Regions from separate parts of the Caballeronia sp. LP006 genome, predicted to be linked through region 2. Evidence: riboswitches for the same ligand, from Rfam matches in the RefSeq annotation. Region 2 holds a riboswitch; the other holds the start of a gene.
What was found. Region 2 has a riboswitch for glycine ahead of P9250_RS32500 (D-amino acid dehydrogenase). Riboswitches for the same ligand answer to the same signal wherever they lie in the genome.

Region 1: another riboswitch for glycine. It lies ahead of gcvT (glycine cleavage system aminomethyltransferase GcvT); the one in region 2 lies ahead of P9250_RS32500 (D-amino acid dehydrogenase).

The regions. Positions count from the first base shown of each region.
Region 1 is NZ_JARTVW010000005.1:288,522-296,995, reverse strand. It holds gene P9250_RS18070 (UvrD-helicase domain-containing protein) at 1-1,797, opposite strand, end outside; gene P9250_RS18065 (oxidoreductase) at 2,109-3,152, shown strand; gene P9250_RS18060 (hypothetical protein) at 3,340-3,546, opposite strand; gene P9250_RS18055 (hypothetical protein) at 3,603-4,106, shown strand; gene P9250_RS18050 (hypothetical protein) at 4,103-4,495, shown strand; glycine riboswitch at 4,601-4,714, shown strand; glycine riboswitch at 4,737-4,855, shown strand; gene gcvT (glycine cleavage system aminomethyltransferase GcvT) at 4,981-6,102, shown strand; gene gcvH (glycine cleavage system protein GcvH) at 6,178-6,558, shown strand; gene gcvP (aminomethyl-transferring glycine dehydrogenase) at 6,616-8,474, shown strand, end outside.
Region 2 is NZ_JARTVW010000006.1:422,131-430,604, forward strand. It holds gene P9250_RS32495 (APC family permease) at 248-1,735, opposite strand; gene P9250_RS32500 (D-amino acid dehydrogenase) at 2,189-3,433, opposite strand; glycine riboswitch at 3,485-3,585, opposite strand; glycine riboswitch at 3,586-3,686, opposite strand; gene P9250_RS32505 (GMC family oxidoreductase N-terminal domain-containing protein) at 3,715-5,364, opposite strand; gene P9250_RS32510 (porin) at 5,561-6,688, opposite strand; gene P9250_RS32515 (NAD(P)-dependent oxidoreductase) at 6,767-7,768, opposite strand; gene P9250_RS32520 (flavin reductase family protein) at 7,772-8,260, opposite strand; gene P9250_RS32525 (NAD-dependent succinate-semialdehyde dehydrogenase) at 8,265-8,474, opposite strand, start outside.

The DNA of each region.
Region 1 (8,474 bases), on a different contig from region 2:
CTCCACGCCCACCAGAAACACGTGCGGATATTCGAGCCCCTTCGAAGCATGCACCGTCGATAGCCGCACCGCGTCCGGATCTTCATCGCGGCCTTCGAGCATGGACATCAGCGCGACGGTTTGAATCAGGCCGAGCAGATTCTTGCCGTCATCCGAAAGACCGTCGGCCGTATCGAACCCGGTCTGTTCCGCTTCGGCCGATGGCTCCGGCTTCGTGCCCTTGCGCTTGAGCCACTCGCAGAATTCGAGCACGTTCTGCCACTTCGATTGCGCCTGCCGTTCGTCGTAGGCATCGTAGAGATACGCTTCGTAGTGGATCGCTTCCATCATGTCGTCGAGCACGGTGCTCGCCGGATCGCGCGCGGCGCGGTCCGACAGCCTGCGAATCCACTCGCAAAACGTGCGCAGCGGTTCCACTTGCCGCGCCGACAAGCGCGCTTCGATCCCGCCCATGAATACCGCCTCGAAGAGCGACACCTTCGCCGCGCCGGCGAACGCGCCGAGCGCTTCGAGCGTCGTGTTGCCGACACCGCGACGCGGCGTCGTGATCGCGCGGATGAACGCGGGATCGTCGTCGGGATTCGCGATCAGCCGCAAATACGCGATGATGTCCTTGATCTCGGCGCGGTCGAAAAACGACTGCCCGCCCGACAGCACATACGGAATGCGCTCACGCCGCAAAACCTGTTCGAAGATGCGCGCCTGAAAGTTGCCGCGATACAGAATGGCGTAGTCGCGAAACGCCGCGCGCCGTTCGAACTTGTGCGCCGACAGCCGGAACACGACGGACTCCGCTTCGTGCTCTTCGTCATTGCAACCGGTCACGGTGATGCTGTCGCCCATGCCGTGCTCGGACCAGAGCTTCTTCTCGAACAGTTTGGGATTGTTGGCGATCACATTGTTCGCCGCTGTCAGAATCCGCACCGTCGAGCGATAGTTCTGCTCCAGCTTCACCACATGCAGTTTCGGGAAGTCCTTGCTCAACTGTCCGAGGTTTTCCAGCGTGGCGCCACGCCAGCCGTAAATGGCCTGATCGTCGTCGCCCACGGCGGTGAAGGCGGCGCGCGGACCAGCCAGCAGCTTCAACAACTCGTACTGACAGGCGTTGGTGTCCTGATACTCGTCGATCAAGAGATATCGCAGACGGTTCTGCCACTTGTCGCGAACCTGCTCGTTTTCGGCGAACAGTTGCGCGGGACGCAGGATGAGATCGTCGAAATCCAGCGCCTGATACGCATGCAAGGTCGCCGCGTAGCTCCGATAAACAATCGCCGCCTGATGCTCGTCTTCGTTATTCGCGAGCACGGACGCCTGATCGGGCGAGACCATCGCGTTCTTCCACAGCGAGATGATCGACTGCACCTTGCGGATCAAGCCCTTGTCGGTCGTGCCGAGCTGCTCCTGAACCATGCCGAAGCAATCGTCCGAATCCATGATGGAGAACTGCGGTTTAAGGCCGACATGTTCCGCTTCCTGACGCATGATCTGCACGCCGAGCGAGTGAAACGTGCAGATGGTCAACTGATTCACGGGCACCTTGCGGCCTTCCTTGCCGGGCGTCGTGAGCGTTTTGCCTTCGAGCAGCTTCGCGGTGCGCTCGCGCATTTCGAGCGCGGCCTTGTTGGTGAAGGTGAGGGCGGCAATGTGCCTAGGCTCGAAGCCGCGTCCTTCGATCAGATGCGCGATCTTCTGCGTGATCACGCGCGTCTTGCCGCTGCCCGCACCGGCGAGCACGAGACAGGGACCGTCGAGATAGCGCACGGCTTCGCTTTGCGCGGCGTTCAGACCTGCGGACATCGTTTTGGACTTTGAGTTGAGGCTCGCGGCGGCGCCGGTGCCTGATGGACTGCGCGCATCGCAGCGACGCGCGTGCGACCGCAAAAAATCCGCGAGAGCGCGATGTTAACACGATAGAACGCGACGGGTTTTGGCCCTCGTTCGTTCGGACGATGGGTGGCGCTCGCGATTGCGTCTTGTCGCTAAACGGGACCATAGTCCGTCAATTGGCGGATGATCGTGACGCCGCCGTGAACGACGCACCGAGCGCGCCGCGTCCGACTGACATGCCACAATATCCAGCCGGATTACCGATTCAAAGGACGCCAAGCATGAGTTCAAAACTGAAAGTCGGCGTGATGGGCTATGGTCTGGCGGGCGCGACGTTTCACGCGCCGGTCATCGAACACTGCGGCCGCGCGGAGGTGACGGCCATCGCGACGAGCCAGGCCGAGCGCGCCGAGGCCGATTATCCCGATGCACGGATCGTCGCCGATTTCGATGCGCTCCTCGCCATCGACGCGCTCGATTGCATCGTCATCGCCACACCCAACGACACGCACTTCGACCTCGCGCATCGCGCGTTGTCGGCGGGCAAGCATGTGGTCGTCGACAAACCCGTGACGCTTTCCTCGCGCGATGCCCGCACGCTCGCCGATCTCGCCGCATCGCGCGGGCTTCTGTTCGCGCCGTTCCACAATCGCCGTTGGGATGGCGATTTCATGACCGTGCGCGCGTTGATCGAAAGCGGGCGGCTTGGACGCATCACGCATTACGAATCGCATTTCGACCGCTTTCGTCCGAAAGTGCCGCAGCGCTGGCGTGAGGAAGCATCGCGCGGCGGCGGCTTGCTGTTCGATCTCGGGCCGCATCTGATCGATCAGGCGCTCACGTTGTTCGGCGCGCCCGCGACGGTGACGGCGTTCGTGAAGGCGCATCGCGACCACGCGCATGCGCCGGATTACGTGCATCTCGTGCTCGGCTATGCGGATAAGGAAGTCGTTCTGCATGCAAGCGCGCTCGCGGCGCTCGATCCGCCGCGTTTCACGATTCACGGCACGCGCGGCAGCTATGTGAAGAGCGGGCTCGATGTGCAGGAAGATCAACTGCGCTCCGGCATGCGGCCGGGGCATTCGGAATTCGGCAAGAACCCGCCGGGCTTGCTGCGCGAAGTCGATGGCGATCACGATCTGCGTCAGGCTTTCGCCACCCGCGACGGAGCGTATGTGGAGCTTTATCGGGCGTTGGCGGGGGCCGTGTTGGACGGCAAACCGTTCCCCGTTAAGCCGCAGGATGCGGTGGATGTGATGGCGATCATCGAGCTGGCCATTCAGAGTGAAAAGGAAGGGCGGCGGGTGGAGTTTGTTCGACATTGACGAAGCGGCCTTTGCGCTCACTCGAACGATTGCGGCAATAATTCCGTGCCTTCCAGCAGGGGCATTTAATTCACATTAAAGAGACAAACGCCTGGCGCGATCGAGGCGGTAGTATTTCGAATCGACCGCAAACGAATATCCGGAGTGCGTTCCCTTGAATGTCCCGAAAGCTGTTGCAACAGAGTGGCTATGCGATCTGATCGATATGGTGATCACGGCGCAGAGCAACGAATTCCAGGTAAGGCGCATCGAGCGAGAAGCGCTTGCGTTCTTGAGCAAGGGCCGCGAACGTCCTGAGATATGTTGGCTCGTACTCGCATTCACCGCGTTCCTCCGTGGTGATCGCGACGAATGCGTTCGTTGCTCCGAAGCCGCGCAGGCATTGGCGAGGCATGACGTCACCATTCTGACCAATGTGGCGTCGCTAATGTGCGTCTCGGAGAGCCGCGCATGGCGGTGAACTACGCGCGCTTGCTCGCCGATACGCAGCGTAGCGACCCGACAAGCCGGATCAAGGCAGCTCGTGTATTCGTCACGGCGCTGCATGCCGAAGAGGCGGCGGCAATCATGCTTGCTCATGATCTCAATGCAACCGTTGCCGAAGGCGATGCGGAGCTACCGCGCGACATCGAAGCGACGGCACAGATCTTTCTTCGTTGCGGCGTCGATGCCGAGCAACGGCTTGCTTTGTTGGAAACGGCGGTCGAAGCAATCCGCTCGCAAGGCTGCATGATTCGCGGCAGCAGGTTGATGATTTACGACGACACAACGAGATACGAGCTTTATGTCGACGAAACTGCAAGCCAGTGTGGAAACGTCAACTTTGCGATTGCCGGGGCATTGACCACGACCTTCGATAACGCGTACCCAGAGGTGATTACCTTCGTCTGTCGCCCTGTTGGTTCGCTTAGTGCGCTTGCCTCCCGCAGTGCGCTAATGGAGGTGGTGCAATGAGCATCGAGGTTTCCGATCTTCTGCATCTGGCGCAGCAGTTGTCGGCAGGCAATAGCGAATGCGAATGGCGATCCGGCGCGTCGCGAGCTTATTACGCCGCTTATCACAAAACGCTTGCCGTGGCGGACGCCTGCTTGCCGTCAACGCGCGAGGTTGCCGGTCAACATGAACGGCTGACAAATCGGCTCATGACCGTAGGGAACAAAGGCCGCGCGCTGGCCTACGTGCTCATCGACCTAAAAAAAGTGCGTACGCACGCGGATTACCATCTCACGAAGCCGTTTAGTCAGCACGACGCCACCGACCTCGTCGCGAACTGTCTGGCGTTCTTGCCGAAAACCGATACATTTCAGGGGCAAATCAACTCGACCCTGTCAACGACGTTCTGAGGCCGACGCATGGCGAGGCATCGTCGCCAGCCACAACCCGCTCCACCGCACACTCAGCCCCGTCCGAATCCGTTTGACAAGCCTAATTCGGTCGCGTAAATTCGGCCGCACGCGTCGGGAGAGCGCGTGGCTTCTGTCGATTCCAAAATCGACAAGCGAGCCGCGCCGCCGAAGGGGCACACCCACAAACTCTCAGGCAAAAGGACCGGCCGCGTCGAAGAAATCGCCCTTTCGGGCAATTTTTTCGCACTCTGGAGAGCGGCAGCGGCATCGAACGATGTCAGCAGCCCACCGAAGGGGCGCGCGACGGATTTTTTTGATCCGCGCAATCTCTCAGGTACCGAGGACAGAGGGGTCACGCATCGCAACCGCCAGCCGGTATGCGCTTTGCGCTGCTGAAAGTCAGCGAGCAAAGGCATAGTCCGCGGCGAAGGCAGATATCTGCGCGCTGCGTGGCCTTTTTTGTTTCGCGAACCGAGGCCCCGATGACCGCTCTTCAACACACGCCCTTGCATGCCGCCCACCTCGCGCTCAACGCGCGCATGGTCGATTTCGGCGGCTGGGACATGCCCGTCAACTACGGTTCGCAAATCGACGAACATCACGCCGTCCGAACCGACGCGGGCATGTTCGACGTATCGCACATGCGCGTCGTCGATTTCGAAGGCGACGCCGTTCGGCCCTTCTTTCTGCACGCCATCGCCAATAACGTCGACAAGCTGACGACGCCCGGTCGCGCACTGTATTCGTGCCTGCTCAAGACCGACGGCGGCGTCATCGACGATCTGATCGTCTACTACTTCTCCGAAACGAGTTTCCGCGTGGTCGTGAACGCGAGCACGGCGGATAAAGACATCGCGTGGTTCCAGCAACTGAACGCGGAAGGTGGTTTCGATCTGTCGATCCGCCCGCGCGGCGATTTCGGCATCATCGCGGTGCAAGGTCCGAATGCACGCGAAAAGGTCTGGCAAGTGCTGCCGCAGACGCGCGCCGAAACCGAATCGCTCAAACCCTTCAATGCGGCGAAGTTCGCAACCACGCCCTTCGGCGAACTGATGCTTGCGCGCACTGGCTACACGGGCGAGGACGGCTTCGAGATCGTGGTTTCCGCCACACACGTGGAAGCGCTGTGGAACGCGCTCCGTGAAGCCGGCGTGAAGCCCGCAGGCCTCGGCGCACGCGACACCTTGCGTCTCGAAGCCGGCATGAATCTCTACGGCCAGGACATGGATGAAACCGTGTCGCCGCTCGATGCCGGCCTCGCCTGGACTGTCGACCTGAAAACCCCGCGCGATTTCGTCGGCCGCGCCGCGCTCGAAGCGAACGGCTCGCAGTCGAACTTCGTCGGGCTCGTGCTCATCAAGGAGAACGGGCGTGCGGCTGGCGTGCTGCGCGCGCATCAGAAGGTCGTCACGGCGCACGGCGAAGGCGAGATCACGAGCGGCACGTTTTCGCCGTCGATGCAGGAGTCGATTGCGTTCGCTCGCGTCCCGACGCAAGTGGCGATCGGCGATACGGTGCAAGTGCTCATCCGCGACAAGCAAGTTGCCGCGCGCGTGGTAAAACTTCCGTTCGTGCGCAACGGCAAGACGCTCGTGAGCCTTTGAGGCCCGACAGCGGACGAACGTGGCGCGCGCCATCCGATCACGAACCCCACGAACGAATTACGCAAGGAGCATCCAATGAGCATCCCGGCCGATCTGAAATATACCGAATCGCATGAATGGGTCCGCGCCGAATCCGACGGCACACTGACCATCGGCATTACCGATCACGCGCAGGAAGCGCTGGGCGACATCGTGTTCGTCGAACTGCCCGCGGCGGGCAAGGCAGTCGCGGCGGGCGACGCCATCGCGGTGATCGAATCCGTGAAAGCGGCATCCGATATTTACGCGCCGGTGTCGGGCGAAGTCGTCGCGGCGAACGACGCGTTGACTTCGTCGCCGGATTCGGTGAATGGCGCACCGTACGAAAGCTGGCTCTTCAAGATCAAGCCGGCCGCCGACGCCAGTCTCGACAAGCTGCTCGACGCCGAAGGCTACGGCAAGTCGATCGGCGAATAACTCATCTCAATGACGAAAGCGGTTGCGTTTCCAACCGGCCGCTTTGCAGGAATTCACATGAAGCTCGAACATCCGGATCACCTGATGAACCGCACCTCCCTGTCCCTCGCCGCGCTCGAATGCCATGACGCATTCGCGGCACGGCACATCGGTCCCGACGATGCCGACCAGCGCGCCATGCTCGACGCGCTCGGGTTCGCATCGCGCGCGGCGTTCATCGACGCGGTGATTCCGGAATCGATCCGCCGTCAGGAAACGCTGCCGCTCGGCGCGTTCACGCAGCCGAAAAGCGAAGCGGAAGCGCTCGCGTCGCTGCGCAAGCTGGCGAACGAGAATCTCGTGTTTCGCACGTATATCGGCCAGGGTTATTACGGCACGCACACGCCGGGCGTGATCCTGCGCAACGTGCTGGAAAATCCGGCGTGGTACACGGCTTATACGCCGTATCAGCCCGAGATTTCGCAAGGGCGTCTGGAAGCGCTTCTGAACTTTCAGCAGATGGTGATGGATCTCACGGGCCTTGCCATCTCGAACGCGTCGCTGCTCGACGAAGCCACCGCCGCCGCCGAAGCCATGACGCTTCTGCAACGCGTCGGCAAGCCGAAATCGAACCTGTTCTATGTGGCCGACGACGTGCTGCCGCAGACCATCGAAGTGGTGAAGACACGCGCTAAGCCGGCGGGCATCGACGTGCACGTGGGACCGGCCGCGGATGCCGCGAGCGCGAACGCATTCGGCGTGCTGCTGCAATATCCCGGCGCGTATGGCGACGTTCGCGACTACCGCGCGCTCGCCGAAGCGGTGCATGCGGCGGGCGGTTACGTGATCGCCGCAGCCGACTTGCTGGCGCTCACGCTCATCACGCCGCCGGGCGAATGGGGCGCGGACGTGGCTATCGGCAATACGCAGCGTTTCGGCGTGCCGGTCGGCTTCGGCGGTCCGCACGCGGCGTACATGGCCGTGCGCGACGAATTCAAGCGTCAGATGCCGGGCCGTCTCGTCGGCGTGACTATCGACGCGCAAGGCAATTCCGCGCTGCGTCTCGCGCTGCAAACGCGCGAACAGCATATCCGCCGCGAAAAGGCGACGTCGAATGTCTGCACGGCGCAGGCGCTGCTCGCGATCATGGCGAGCATGTACGCGGTCTATCACGGCCCGCAGGGTCTCAAGACCATTGCGCTGCGCGTGAATCGCGTCGCGTCGGTGTTCGCGGCGGGCGTGCGAAAGCTCGGCTACGCGCTGACCAACGACACGTTCTTCGATACCGTGACCATCGAAAGCGGCGCGAGCACCAACGCGCTGCATCAGGCCGCTTACGCCGCGCATGTGAATCTGCGTCATGTGAGCGCGAATCGCGTCGGTGTGTCGCTCGATGAAACCACGACGCGCGACGATCTCACGAAGCTCTTCGCGCTGTTCGCCGAAGTCGCGGGCAAGAACGAAACGTTCGATATCGACGCGCTCGATGCATCGCTTGCCGATTCATTGCCCGCAGATCTCAAGCGCACGAGCGAATACCTCACGCATCCGGTTTTCAATCGCCATCATTCCGAGCACGAAATGCTGCGCTATCTGCGCAGTCTCGCGGACAAGGACCTCGCGCTCGACCGCACGATGATCCCGCTCGGCTCCTGCACGATGAAGCTCAACGCGACCTCCGAAATGCTGCCGGTGACGTGGCCCGAGTTCGCGCAGATTCATCCATTCGCGCCGGCGGAACAGACGGTCGGCTATCGCACGATGATCGATCAGCTCGAACAGATGCTCGTCGCGTGCACCGGCTATGCGGCGGTGTCGTTGCAGCCGAACGCCGGTTCGCAGGGCGAATACGCCGGCTTGCTCATCATTCACGCGTATCACGAGTCGCGCGGCGAAGGGCATCGCAACGTGTGTCTGATTCCGGCGTCCGCGCACGG
Region 2 (8,474 bases):
CCGGGTCGACAAGGCATTAAGCGTCTTTCTGGCGTGCAGGGCGGTCAGCGTTCCTTCGGATAATGCTTGCAAGTAAGCTCGGTGTTTCAGTCAAGACCGAGGATGACCCCTTTTCGCAATCACCTCTTGCACATCAGCGCGCCTAGCTATCCTCAGAGATATGCCGCGCGCAAGACACGGGACGAAAAAAAGCTGCCGGTGCCCATGACACGCGGCAGCTTGCGGGGCTACTAATTGAACGGTCTGATTAAACCGTCGCTTCCGCGCGTTCTCGCTTGGCCAGTTGCGCTTTCGCGATATGTGTCTCATGCGCCTTCGCGCGGATCATGTCGGCGAATTCGACCGCATCGCCTTCGGGGGCCGACGACCGCAGATGCGGCCTCGCGATCAGCAGATATAGCCCGCCCGTCACGACTACCACCGCGATACCGACCAGCGCGATCCATCGGTCCAGTGTCGAGAGCGACATATCGTTCGACGGCATCGCCATAACGACGCACGCGAAGATGCCGTAGATCAACGCGCCGACATTCACCGCGAGGCCCCACTTGCCAAGGCTGAACGAACCGGCCGGCTTCCGTCCCTTCGCACGGGCACGAAGCGCCGCAATGACGACCATCTGAAACGCGATGTACCCCGCCAACATCTGCATGCCAGCGATACGGAATAGCGAACTCGGCACGCAATACACCAGCACGATCAGCAGCGCGGACAGCGAATTGACCGCGACGTTGGCCCATACCGGCGTGTGATTCATCATCTTCGCAAACACCGCCGAGCCGGGGAACATGTTGTCCCGTGCGAACGAATAGACGAGGCGGCTTGCGGAGGCTTGCTGCCCCATCACGCACGCAAGGAACGACAGCAGCGCCACGGCCTGAAACGCCTTGAGTCCCCAGAAGCCGATGGTGTGATAAAGAATCTCGGGGATCGGATCGAGCACCTTGCCCGCCACGATCAGCGTGAGATCGGGCGCGGCGAGCACATAGCCCGCGAAGGAGAAAATGGCCGATCCGCATCCCACCACCACCGTCAGCATCATCGCCTTAGGGATCTGGCGGCCGGGATTTGGAACTTCTTCGGCCACTTCGCCGCATGCTTCGAAGCCGTACACCATGAACAGACCGACGAGCGCCGCGCCGATGAAGGCCGGCATATAGTTACCGTTAATCGACGTGCCCATCGTGTCGAAGAACACCGAAAACGAATGCTTGCGTTCGAAGATCAGCAGATACAGTCCCACTGCGATCACGCCGAGCAATTCGGCGGCGAGTCCCGCCCCCGCGATACGTGCCAGTGTTTTTGTCCCCGTGAAATTAAGGATCATCCCGAGTAGCAACATGCCGGCCGCCACACACGCGGTCATGCCCGGCGTGATGGCGACAACCGGATGCTCTTTCGTCCCCACGAACAGATTCGCGACAAAGCCCGAACCAAAGATTGCCGTAGTCGCAATCGCCACAATCACGCAGGACAGATAGATCCACGACAGCAGCCACGCATACTGCCCGTTCCACAGCCGTCTGGCCCACTGATAGAGGCCACCCGCAATCGGATACTGTGCGACCACTTCACTGAACACCAGCGCCACCAGCAATTGCCCGCATCCGACGATGATGATCCAGAACATGGACGGCGGGCCTGCCGTGGACAGGCCTTGCGCGAACATCGAAACGACACTGACCAACGGCGACAGATAAAGAAATCCCAGCGCGAGATTCGACCAGAGCGACATGCTCCGCTCGAACTTCTGCTCGTATCCTAATGATGCAAGATGCTCGGAATCCGAGCGGTGATGATGATTTGCCACAGTGCTCCTCCAAACGCTCCCGAGTCCGTCCGGAAATAATGTTGCCGGACGAACGTGCCGATATTTCTCTTATCGCCGCCGTCATATTCAACGTCGGCGCCTCCTTTGAAACCGGACGCTAAAACCTTGCTAACCCCGTACGTCCCTTGCTGCAAAACCCGCGCCAATGGTTTTTTTTCGATTTATGTCTTTGTTGGAGAGGTGCTTTTTTGATTAAATCGTTCGATGCATTCTGGGTGTTGTCTCATGAGTGCGATGCCCGAATCGCATCGGTGCGACATTGGCTATTTATTTCGTTACCCAAAGTATCATTCGCTGCGCCCGACCCGACCCGACCCGAAACCGTTTCCGGCTCCCGGTCGTATGATGAAAGAACGACTAAATGGTCGCGACGGCGCTGCGCTGGTCCTGCGATGCTTCGAGCACGGACGCCAGGATCTCTGCGGTCGCCATGGAAAGCGTCCAGCCCAGATGGCCGTGTCCGGTGTTGTAGAACACGCCCGGCCGCTTGCCCGCGCCCACGCGCGGCAACATGCTAGGCAGCATCGGACGCAAGCCGGTCCACGGAATCACGCGCGATGTCGAGATTTCGGGGAAATAGCGGCGCACCCAATCGACCAGCGGCACGATGCGGTCCGCGCGGATATCGCGGTTGACGCCGTTAATTTCCGCCGTGCCAGCTACGCGGAAGCGGTCGCTTCCCAGACGGCTGGTGACGATTTTCGCCGCATCATCGAGCAGACTGACCCAAGGCGCGCCGTTCTGGCTGTCCGAATCGTCGAGAAAGACGGTGATCGAATAGCCTTTCACCGGATACACGTTAACGTGATCGCCCAGCATCGACGCGAACTGGCGGCTGCCCACGCCCGCGCAAATAACGAGCTTGTCGAAGCGGTGTTCTTCGGATGCCACGGCGCGGCTTACGTCGAGGCGGATGCCGTCAACGGATTGCGTGATCTGCGTAATTTCCGAATCGAAGCGGAATTCCACGCCCTTGCGCACGCACGCCTGCGCCAGACCGCGCGTGAATTTGTGGATATCACCGGTGGAATCCGACGGCGTGAAGAAGCCGCCGTAGAAGCTGCCGCGAATCGCCGGTTCGATCGACTCGATCTCGCCCGCCGTCACCGCGCGTCGGTCCAGCCCGCCTTCGCGATACAAGAGATTGACCTTCGATGCCGCCTCGAAGCCCTTACGATCCTCGTACACGTGCAGGATGCCGCGCCGCTCCAAATCGAACTCGATGCCCTCGCGCTGCGCCACCGAGAACAGATGCTCGCGCGCTTCGATGGCGAGCCGCACGGTTTCAATGGTGTTGTGGCGATAGTTCGAAATCTGGCCGAGAAACTCGCCGATCCACGAGTACTTGTGCCAGGAAGGCCTGGGATTGAGCAGCAGCGGTGCATCCGAGCGCAGCATCCATTTGATGCCCTTGAGCACGGTGGCCGTGCTGTTCCACACTTCCGCGTTGCTGGCTGAAAGCTGTCCACCGTTGGCAAACGATGTTTCCATTGCCGCATAGCGATGGCGCTCGAACACGGTCACGTCGTGGCCGCGTTGTGCGAGGGCGTAGGCAGTCGAGACGCCCGTGATGCCGGCGCCGATGATGGCGATTCGTTCCATTTGTAAAGGTCCAATGTGAGATTCCTTGCCACGCGCCAAAACGGCGGCGAGGAAGCCCCATCTGTCCCATTTGCCTGAGAGTTTAAATTGCGGGCAATGCCGCAAATCTCCTTCGGCGGGCGCACTGCTGCGCCGCTCTCCAGATGTGATATCCGCGCTGCACGGTCCTTTTGCCTGAGAGTTTCCGGGGCGGTTGCTCCGTCGGCGCCATCTGGGCCAAATGCCCGACGATGGTCTCTCCCATGCTGCGCGATGAGGTATTTATTCTACGCAGTCAATATTCACGACACGACCTTTTCACTGCGATACACGCTCAGATCCACTTCCACAGAAGGGGTCGCAGCCGAACGCGCATTCGTCTTGATGAAGTGCGCGAGCCGCTCGCCGAGCATCATCGAAGGAGCGTTCGTATTGCCCGACACCAGCTTCGGCATGATCGACGTATCGGCAACGCGCAGGCCCTCGATGCCGTGCAGGCGGAAGGTCGGATCGACCACGGCCAGTTCGTCCACGCCCATGCGGCATGCGCCCGACGGATGCAGCGCGCCCTGCCCCGTTTCCCTCACGAAGCGAATGCGCTCTTCCTTGCTCGTCAGAATGCGTCCCGGCCGGTACGGCGCGCGCACAAACTTGCTCAGCGCGCTTTGTGCGAGCGTTTCCTGACCGATCCGCACGCCTTCCGCGAGCACTTCGGCATCGTAGGGATCGGACAGGTAGTTCGGGTCGACCAGCGGCGGCACGGAAGGATCACCGCTCTTTAAGCGCACCGTGCCGCGCGAACGCGGCCGCGTCTGATACACGTTGAGCGTGAGACCGTTGCCGCTCGGCGACTGATCCGCGCCCTCCTCGACACCCGCACCCGGCAGGAAGTGATACTGAAGATTGGGCAGCGGATCGTTCTGGTCGCCGTACCAGAGCAGCGCGCCTTCGCAAATGTTCGATGCCACCGGCCCAGTCTTGAACAGCGCGTATTCCAGTCCGGCGAGCGCCTGATTGTGCAGCTTCTTGTACTTGTCGTAGCTATGCGGCCCGGTCAGATCGTAAATCAGGAACATGTCCATATGATCCTGAAGGTTCTCGCCAACACCCGGCAGATCGTGTACGACAGGCACGCCCACGCTGCGCAGATGCTCCGCCGGCCCAATGCCAGAGAGCATCAGCAAATGCGGCGACCCGATGGCGCCCGCCGACACGATCACTTCGCGTTCGGCACGCACGAATTTGCGCTCCGTGCCTTCAAGATATTCGACGCCGATCGCCCGGCCCTTCTCGACTACCACGCGCAGCACGCGCGAATCCGTTTTAACAGTCAGATTCTTGCGATCGCGCGCGGGCTTAAGATAAGCGGTGGCGGCGCTGCATCGCTTACCGTCGCGCGTGGTCGTCTGATAGAGACCGCAGCCGGCCTGCTTGCCCGAGTTGAAATCCGGGTTGTAGTTGATGCCCATTTCCTGACACGCGCGCAGCCACGCCTTGGTCAGATAATGCGTATAGCGTTGATCGGAGACGCCCAGCGGCCCGCCCACGCCGTGCGCCTCGCCCGCGAAGCGCTCGTTGTCCTCGGCCTTCTTGAACCACGGTAGCACGTCGCGATACGACCAGCCATCGCAACCCATGGCGGCCCAGCCGTCGTAGTCTTCGGGACAGCCGCGCATGTAGACCATCGCGTTCACTGAACTGCCGCCGCCGAGCACGCGGCCCTGCACGATCTCCGGCGTGACCATGTTCTGATGACGCTGCGGCTGCAGGCGATAGCGCGTGAGCAGATTGCCCTTTGCCGTCTTGAAGTACGTGGCCGGCATATGGATGTACGGATTGGTATCACGCGGCCCCTGTTCGAACAGCAGTACGGATGTCGAAGCGTCTTCGCTCAGCCGGCCGGCCGTCGCGCATCCGGCGGGACCACCGCCGACAACAATGTAGTCAACCACGTCACTTCCTCCTGAATTCTGCACTGTCGGGTGCTGCATCAACGTTCTGCGTAGATAAAGCAATGTGCGGGCCAATCTCAGCGGCCTCGCCAAGCCTTTGTTTCGTATCGTCTTTTTACGAGCGCAGCGACGACATTCTCGGTTTGTCTCAGCTATGCGACGATCGCGCCCGCCGATGAGACGCGACCGTCCGCGTTCAAAATTTGTGGCGAATGCCGACCGCCGCCATTTCCTGCGTGCTCTTGCCGGCCGCAAAACCGAACGAGCCGATCGACGCTTCCGCTGAGCCCTGTCCGTTCTGCCCCAGCGCGTGCTGATAGCCCGCCAGTGCATACAGGTCCGTGCGCTTGCTCAGAAGATAGTCCACGCCGACATTGAACTGGTGATATTTCGCCGACGAATCGCCGAGGGCGCGCGTGTAGTTGTACGCGCCGATCACCTGAAAATCCGGCGCGAACATATAGCTCCCGTACACCGAGACATTGTGATACTTCTCGGCATCGCCGAAGCTCGATTGTGCGTCCGCTTCGTAGCGCGAATAGCTATACGCCGCGCCGACCGTCAGTGCACCGAAAAGCGCATTGCCGCCCACGCGCGCGATATTGATGCTGCGCGCCGATGCATAAGCCGCGTTCACCGGCGAGTTGAACAAGGTATCGGCCGTCGATGTGCCGCGCGCGACGACCGCCGCGTTGCCGTTGTCGATATGCAGATAACCGCCCGCCACGTTGAAGCTGGATGCGGCATACGTCGCGGCCGCACTCCAGCTCTGACCCGATCCGGTCGAGCCGGCCACGCCGCCGAGCGCATAAAGGCCCTCAACCGTCACGCCGCCCCACGTCGGGCTGACCCACTTCACCGCATTGGAGAAGCGCGCGCTGTCGTCGTAATTGTCGATATCGCCGGGTGTCGCAAACCAGCCGCTGAACGAGTCCGCCGTGAGCGGCTGAACCAGATCGGTCACCGGATCGTACTGGCGTCCAAGCGAGAGCGTGCCGAGCGTCGTGCTCGCGACGCCGACGAACGCCTGCCGACCAAACTCGCGGCCGCCGAAGCCGAGTTGTCCGTTGCTGCTGTCGAAGCCGTTCTCGATCTGGAAGATCGCGCTCAGTCCGCCGCCGAGATCTTCTGTGCCTTTCAGGCCCCACTGCGCGCCGTTCAGGTTGCTGGTCTGCATGCGCCATTGCGATGCCTGACCGCCGCTGTTGTGGATGTAGTCGATGCCCGTATCGATGATGCCGTACAAGGTGACCGAACTCTGCGCGTAAGCCGCGGGCGCGCTCAATGCCAATGCAATCGTCCCTGCGATGCTGCTTTTTTTCATCTTGTCGTCTCGTTGCGGTAAAGGAAAAGACACAAAAAAGCCGGCATGACGCCGGCCACATCGAGCGCACCCTTTCTGCTAGTACTGATGGCGCGCATCCACTACGTTGAGCAACTCCCGTCCTTGCAGGAACCGCTGAACGTTATTGGCGAAGATCGCCAGACCGGCTTCTACATAACCGGCAGGCGAATCGCATGAGATATGCGGCGTGACGCAGAAGCCCGGCGTCGTCCATAGAAACGAGTTCCACGGGAGGGGCTCGGGGTCGAACACATCGGCGATGCAGCCGCTCAGATGGCCGCTCGCGAGCAGATCGGCCGTCGCTACGTAATCGATGACACCGCCCCGAGCTAGGTTCACGATGCCGCAGCCCGGCTTCAGCGATTTGAGCCGCGCCCGCGACATCAGTCCATGCGTCTGGTTGGTCAGCGGACACGCAAGCACAACGAAATCGGCTTGTGCGAGTACGTTGTCCAGTTCGTGAGAAGTCGCGACCGCGTGGAAACCATCGACCGGTACGCCCGAGCGACTCACACCCGTCACATGCAACGCCGCGCCGCGCGCCGCTTTTGCAACCGCACTGCCCACGCCGCCGGTGCCGACAATGACTACGCGTTTGCCCGCCATTGGCGTGGAGTAAACCGGCTGCCAGCGCTGGCCTCCCTGATCCGTCGCGAAGCGCGGCATGCGCGTGTTGAGCATCAAAAGCGCCATCAACCCGTATTCCGCCGCCTTGGCTGCATGGATGCCGCTGCTGTTGGTGAGCACCGCGTCGTGCGGCAGCCAGTCGAGCGGCATACAACGCTCTACGCCCGCGTTGATACAGTGCGCCAGCTTAAGCGCCTTTCCGTGCTGAGCGATCAGCGACGGGTTGAAGCGCGGCGCGACAAGAAACTGTGCATCGGCGAGCGCCTTCAGATCCGGCTCCTCATGCCACGCGGGTGTGATTTCACCTGTCACTCCGACGGCAGCCAGACACCGTTCGACCTGTTCGTGCGAGATCGAATACTGCCGATCGCGGTTGTAGTTCTCGACATACACCTTCACCTGCGCTTTCACCTTCGCCTCCCGTTCCGACATGCATCAGACCAGTTCGATCGCCTTGTGGAAACTGCGCCCCTGCCACAGCAGGCAATGCCCCTCGCGCACGTCAGGCAGCACGACACGCTCGACCACGCCCACGAGAATCGTGTGCGAGAAACCGTCGTGCGCCTTGGCCAGGGTGCAGTCCAAACTCACGCGCGCGCCCACGATCAGCGGCGCGCCCGTGTCGCCCGCGACCCACTCGGTGCCTGCGAAGCGCGCCGAGCCCTTGCGTTCGCCGAAGCGCTTGACGATATCGGCGTGATTGGCGGTCAGCACGTTCACCGCGAAAAAGCCCTGATGCAGGATCACGTCGTGCGCTGATACGGACTTGTTGACGCATACGACGACCGAAGGCGGGTCCATCGACAGGCTGCATACGGCGGTGGCAATAAAGCCAAGCGGCTCGCCCGCCTCGGCCGTCGTGATTGCCGTGACGGCACCGGGAAAGCGCGCCATTGCCTCACGAAACGCTTGATCGTTGTTCATGGCATTACTCGCTCAGATGAGATACGAACTTGGTGTTGAGATACGCTTCCACCGCCTCGGGACCGCCTTCCGATCCATAGCCGGATTCACGGATCCCGCCATACGGCGTTTCCGGCAGAGCGATGCCCAAATGGTTGATCGTGACCATGCCCGACTCGATGCCGCGTCCCAGCGCCGATGCTTTCTTTGCATCGCGCGTCCAGACGTAGGCCGC